2 regions of the Blautia liquoris genome follow, and region 1 is predicted to be linked to the other one. Evidence: predicted binding sites of a transcription regulator. Region 1 holds the regulator's gene; the other holds the start of a gene.
The links. The regulator Rex, encoded in region 1, represses fermentation and respiration genes when NADH is low (regulators of the CRP and FNR family bind a similar motif). The targets are predictions, from matches to a motif close to ATTGTTAANTANTTAACAAT.
Positions count from the first base shown of each region.

Region 1 (3,192 bases):
TTTGACAGAGCATTTTCCAGGATCTCTTTTGATACAATATCCAGATGATTTGTGGGCTCATCGAGGATCAGAAAATTTGCCTTTGAAAGCATCAGTTTGGCGAGGGAAACCCTCCCGCGCTCGCCGCCGCTCAAACTTTTGATCGGTTTGAATACATCTTCACCGGTGAATAAAAATGCCGCCAGGACATTTCTGATCATTGTATTGTTCAGATCCGGATAGGTGTCGGAAATTTCCTCGAATACGGTCTTTTCCATATGAAGAACATGATGTTCCTGATCGTAATATCCAATCTGTACCTTGCTTCCAAGTGCGAATTTTCCTTCGTCAGGCAAAACAATCTGGTTTAATATTTTAAGAATGGTTGTTTTCCCGGTTCCGTTGTTTCCAATCAGAGCAACGCGCTCCTGACGTTTAATATCGAAATTTATGTCAGAGAATAATCTCTCACAGCCAAAACTTTTTGAAAGATGTTCGACATGCAGAACATCATTTCCGCTGGTGATTTGAGGAGTAAGCTCAATGTGCATATCATCCCGGACTTGTGAGGGTTTATCCAGACGATCGATCTTGTCAAGCATTTTCTCACGGCTTTCGGCCCGTTTAATTGATTTTTCACGGTTGAATGATTTTAACTTTTCGATTACCTCCTCCTGGTGTTTTATTTCCTGCTGCTGGTTCAGATAGGCATTCATAGCAGCATGCCGGATGAGGGCCTTTTTTTCACTGTATGAATGATAATTTCCTTCAAAGCTTAACACTTTTCCACCGTCAATTTCTATTACCTTTGTCACAACACGATCGAGAAAATAGCGGTCATGTGAGACAATCAGCACTGCTCCTGGATAATTGATCAGATAAGTTTCAAGCCAGTTGATCGAGGCCATGTCAAGATGATTCGTTGGCTCATCCAGTAGAATGATATCCGGTTTTGTGATCAATAGTTTTCCAAGAGCAACCCTGGTTTTCTGACCGCCGGAAAGTGTGGATACCAGCTTTGTAAATTCCGATTCTTCGAATCCCAGACCTTTTAAAACACCGGTTACTTCACTTCGATAGGCGTAACCATTGTGCATTTCAAAAGACTGATTTAGACGGGTATAATCTGCCATCAGTTTCTCCAGCTTCCTTTGTGAAGCATTCTTCATCTGCGTCTCAAGAGAGCGGATCTTAGCTTCCATCTCGATGAGGTTTTGCCTGGCACTCAATACCTCTTCGTAGATGGAGCGGGCACCCTTGATATCCTGATGCTGAGAAAGGTATCCGATTGATGTGTCTTTTGCCAGTACGACCTCACCTTCATCGGCTGACATATCGCGCATGATAATCTTTAACATGGTTGACTTGCCGGCTCCATTAATTCCAATCAATGCAGCCTTCTCATGGGCCTCTATATGAAAAGAGGCATTCTTTAATACCTCAGTAGTTCCAAAACTTTTGCTTATATTTTGACATGATAAAATCATTTGAAAATCTCCTTAGTATCCTTTGTACCTGCATATAGTTCTCTGCCAAGAGTCATCAGACTGCTTATAAGTATAACTCATAACTGAGCACTTAGGCAAGGATATTGCCATTTTCCTTTGACAAAGTTATACCATACCACTATAATTAATAATAGCAATTTATGGATGAACTCGGCTATGACAGGCTGATTATAGAAGTTTTATGGAGTTTTTGAGAATATATCCATTTGGAGGGAAAATAGTTGGATGAGAAATTGATTTCAAAAGCTGTGATTCGAAGGCTTCCGCGATATTACCGTTATCTGGGGGACTTACTGGATGATGGGGTAGAACGGATATCTTCGGGTGAACTCAGCAATCGGATGAAGGTAACTGCTTCACAGATCAGACAGGATCTGAATAATTTTGGCGGTTTTGGCCAGCAGGGGTACGGATACAATGTAAGATATTTATATGCTGAAATTGGTAAGATTCTCGGTTTAAATCATACACATAATATGATTATTGTGGGAGCAGGTAATCTGGGACAGGCACTTGCTAATTATAAGTCTTTTGAGAACAGTGGATTTAAAACAGTGGCGTTGTTTGATGTGAATCCGGCCGTCAAAGGCAAAAAGGTTCGAGATATTGAGATTCATATGATGAATGAACTTTCAGAATTTATTCCGGATCATCATGTTGAAATAGCTGCACTGACGCTGCCGAAATCAGAGGCAGTTTCGGTTGCTGAGAAACTGGTTGACTATGGTGTGAAGGCGATTTGGAATTTTGCCCATACAGATCTCAATCTGCTTTTGCCGGAGGATGTTGTAGTTGAAAATGTTCATCTTGCCGAAAGCTTAATGAGATTGTCATATAATCTCACGACCAAAAAGGATTCTAAGGTAGAAGAGAAGTAGGACAAACCTGCATTCGGTACCATACGGACGGTAAAAGGAGAGAGGTATGAAGAAGATAGTAACTGGAGAACAGATGAAAAAGTTGGATCAGTATACGATAAATTCCATGAAGGTACCTTCTTCTGTCCTTATGGAACGAGCGGGCCTTGCGGTTTCTGAGGCGGTTACGTGCAAAAGGTTTTCTGCTGATCGTATTCTGGTTGTCTGTGGGTGCGGAAATAATGGCGGTGATGGCGTTTGTGCTGCCCGGATTCTTCATCTGAAAGGATACAAGGTATCAGTCTTTGTAGCCGGGGATCCCAAAAAATTTAGCGAGGGGATGAGGGAACAGGTAGAAATTGCCAGAAATTATCGGATTAATTTTGTCAAAAATCCTGACTACGCGGAATATACTGTTATCGTGGATGCTGTGTTCGGTGTAGGTCTTTCACGTCCGGTCACAGGGCGGATGAGAGTGATCCTGGGTCAGATCAATGAAAGCCATGTGCCGGTCGTGGCTGTTGATATTCCCTCCGGCCTGAACAGCGATACCGGCACAGTTATGGGTATCGCTGTTCAGGCAGATGTAACAGTGACGATGGCTTATGCAAAGCCGGGGTTATTTCTTCGAGATGGACAAACCCATAGTGGCCATGTGATGGTTGCTGATATCGGTATCTATGATACAAGGCTAAAAAATCAGGATGAAGATAATTTCTGCTTTTTTCGAACAGATAAAGAGGATCTTGGCAGTCTTTTTATAAGACAGGAAAATGGTAATAAGGGAACTTTTGGCAAAGTATTATTAATTGCAGGATCAAAAAATATGGCGGGAGCAGCGCTTCTTT
Region 1 is NZ_CP063304.1:1,497,443-1,500,634, forward strand. It holds gene abc-f (ribosomal protection-like ABC-F family protein) at 1-1,466, opposite strand, end outside; gene INP51_RS06830 (redox-sensing transcriptional repressor Rex) at 1,709-2,365, shown strand; gene INP51_RS06835 (NAD(P)H-hydrate dehydratase) at 2,412-3,192, shown strand, end outside.

Region 2 (3,192 bases), 870 kb from region 1:
ACTTGCAGCAGGAACAGGAAAGGTTTTATAATTTGAAGATTATAATTTTAGGAGGATTTCTAGGTTCCGGAAAAACCAGTGTACTGCAGCAGATGGCACATTTTTTGGTGGAACACGAAGCAAACAGCAAAGCAAATACAAAGTTTGCTATTGTTGAAAATGAAATCGGCGAAGTCGGAATCGATGATCAGGTTTTAAAAAGTGCTGGGTTCAAGGTAAGTAATATTTTTTCCGGCTGTGTCTGCTGCACTCTGAAATCCGAACTGATTAAAAGTGTAAAAGAGATCCAGGAAAAGATGAATCCTTCCTGGGTCGTAATTGAGGCGACAGGGGTGGCTTATCCTGGCAGCATAAGAAAAGCATTGACGGACAATTTAGGACTCGAAGCATATATCATAACAATTGCAGATGCCAGTAGATGGAAAAGACTTGTAAATGCTATGCAAACACTTGTCAGCGGTCAGTTGGAAGATAGTATGACAGTCTTGATTAATAAAACTGATTTGATAGAGGAAGATACTTTGGAGACTGTGAAAAGCAGTGTGGTATCCTATCATGCTTCTGTTGAGATATTTATGATATCAGCCAAACAAGGAATTCCGGCGAGTGTATTCGAAAAAATAGTAGAACATGTGAAGGAGCAACAAGATGGAAAACAAGATGGACATGGCTATGACGGAGCATAGCCATGAATCGATTCCTAGCAATGGGCATACCTGTAATCAGGGGCATATTCATACTGGAGTTGAAGCCTATATGCATGAGGGCGCTTCCGTGGTATCTGCAGAAATAGAAGCTAATAATTCTATAAAAGAAGTAAAGCAGCAACTGACGACAGACATTGAAGAGTTATCACACTGGGTAGGTATTCACAATGGTATTGTGGGACATATCAAGGCATTTATAAAAGAAGGCGGCAATGGATATATGTTGTCTAGCACGGGTAAAGATGTACAACGTAAAGAGATTTCAGAATCAGTAATTCAGATTTCGATTGCAGCCATTGTGTTCCAGGTTGATTTGAAACAAATGAAACAACAAATTGAGAAAATGCTTGAAAAATATAAATAGACGAATACTGAGTGCGGATAAAGGGACGGGGTATCGAAATCCCACCCTTTTGTTTTACGAAAACCATTTTTCTTCTTCTTTCACCAGATCTTCCCTCACCTGTAGTATAAAGATCATTGAATCATGGATCTCCTTCCCCTCGTCGAATTCCCCGTCTTTTGTACACCAGACCAGACAGATGCCGAGGATCTGATTTCGAATGGTATGATAAATGTCCAGCGGGGAACGGGTATTGAGAAACTGCCCTTCCTGCTGGCCTTTTTTTATGATCTGCAGAGTGTTTTCTTTTGTATTGTTCTCCGTTTCAGGGAAGAATGTAGTTCGGCTGTTCTGCAGATTAATCGTGATAATGGATGAAAGTATGTCAGAACCCATCTCTATGGTCCAGTCCACGGTGGGCTTAAAGATTAGCCATAGTTTCAGCCAGCAGTTATCTGTCGTGATAATCTTAGTATGATATTTTCCGGGAATCAGAATATTGTCGTAGAAGGAGTCGATGATTGCATCCTTGCTGGCGAAGTGATAATAGAAGGTTCCCCTTTGTATATCCATGGCATCGCAGATATCCTTTATGGATACGTTCTGATACCCCTTTTCTTTAAATAATTCGATTGCGGTATTGATAATGGCTGCTTTTGTTTTTGTCCCGTCGCTTGGCATGTATATTCCCCTGTCATATAAGATACCATAACTATAGCACAATAATTAAATAATGCAAATCATACCAGAAGCCTATTGACAAAATAATAACAATGGTATATAGTTATTTTATACACGTGTACAAATAAAACTATATAAGAGGTGCAAAAAAATGGGAAATCTGACAGCAATATTTCAGCCTTGGAAGATCGGGAACATGGAAATCAAGAATCGGACTGTTATGGCTGCGATGGGAATACATTCCCCGCGAATGGTAAACAATGATAACAGTTATACACAAGATGGCATCGACTACTTTGTTGAGAGAGCCAAAGGGGGAGTTGGTCTGATTGTGACCGGCGGTATGGCTGTGCAGAATAAGTATGACACAGTGGAAGGCGGGAATTGTGTACTAAATTCCGGAGATGAGTTTATTACAAACTCAAAAAAACTGACGGATGCAGTACATAAATATGGAACAAAGATTGTCTGTCAGTTAAGTGCTGCTTCTGGTCGTACGGCGCCGGTATGGTTTATGTCCGGAGACCCGATCGCACCCTGCGACGGACTTCCAAATGTATGGAAACCGGAGATTAAACACAGGGCACTTACAAAGGAAGATATCCAGATGTATTTACACGGATTTGAGGTAGGAGCAAAACTGTGTCAGGATGCAGGATTCGACGGTGTTGAAATTCATGCCATGCATGAAGGGTATTTGCTGGATCAGTTCGCATTGGCGAACATGAATACCAGAGATGATGAGTATGGCGGATCCAAACTGGAAAACCGTCTGAGATTTGCAAAAGAGATCGTCGAGCGGATTCATGCTGTATGTGGTGATGATTTCCCTGTTTTGATGCGCTATAGTGTGACATCGAAGATGAAGGGCTTTAATCAGGGGGCATTGCCCAGAGAGGAATATGACGAATTCGGTCGTTCGAGAGAAGAATCTGTAAAGGTCGCAAGGCTGCTCGAAAAATACGGGTATGCGGCTTTGGATGCAGATAATGGAACTTATGACTCCTGGTTCTGGGCACATCCCCCAGTTTATATGCCCGAACAGTGTAATCTGGACGACTGTGCATTTATCAAAAAACAGGTGAATATTCCTGTGATCTGTGCAGGACGAATGGAAGATCCCGAGGCAGATGAGAAGGCGATCCGGGAAGGCAAGGTTGATGCGATTGGTCTGGCGAGAAGTCTTCTGGCTGATCCTTACTGGCCTAAAAAAGCAGAAAATGATGATGAGGAAGATATCCGTCCCTGTATCGCATGCCACGTGGGATGCCTGCAGAGAATATTCAATATGAAAGATATGAGCTGTGCGCTGAATCCTGCCTGCTGTAATGAGAGAGCTTATGAGTTGAAACCGACGGATGCTCCAAAGCATGTAATGGTCATAGGCGGTGGCATTGCCGGAATGGAAGCGGCCAGAGTTGCAGCTATAAGAGGACACAAAGTAGATTTGTATGAAAAGTC
Region 2 is NZ_CP063304.1:2,370,547-2,373,738, reverse strand. It holds gene INP51_RS10825 (uroporphyrinogen decarboxylase family protein) at 1-31, shown strand, start outside; gene INP51_RS10820 (GTP-binding protein) at 33-686, shown strand; gene INP51_RS10815 (hypothetical protein) at 649-1,071, shown strand; gene INP51_RS10810 (TetR/AcrR family transcriptional regulator) at 1,126-1,731, opposite strand; gene INP51_RS10805 (oxidoreductase) at 1,883-3,192, shown strand, end outside.
Region 2: a site for Rex is predicted at 1,806-1,825, ahead of INP51_RS10805 (oxidoreductase). Genes of this name have one in related genera too.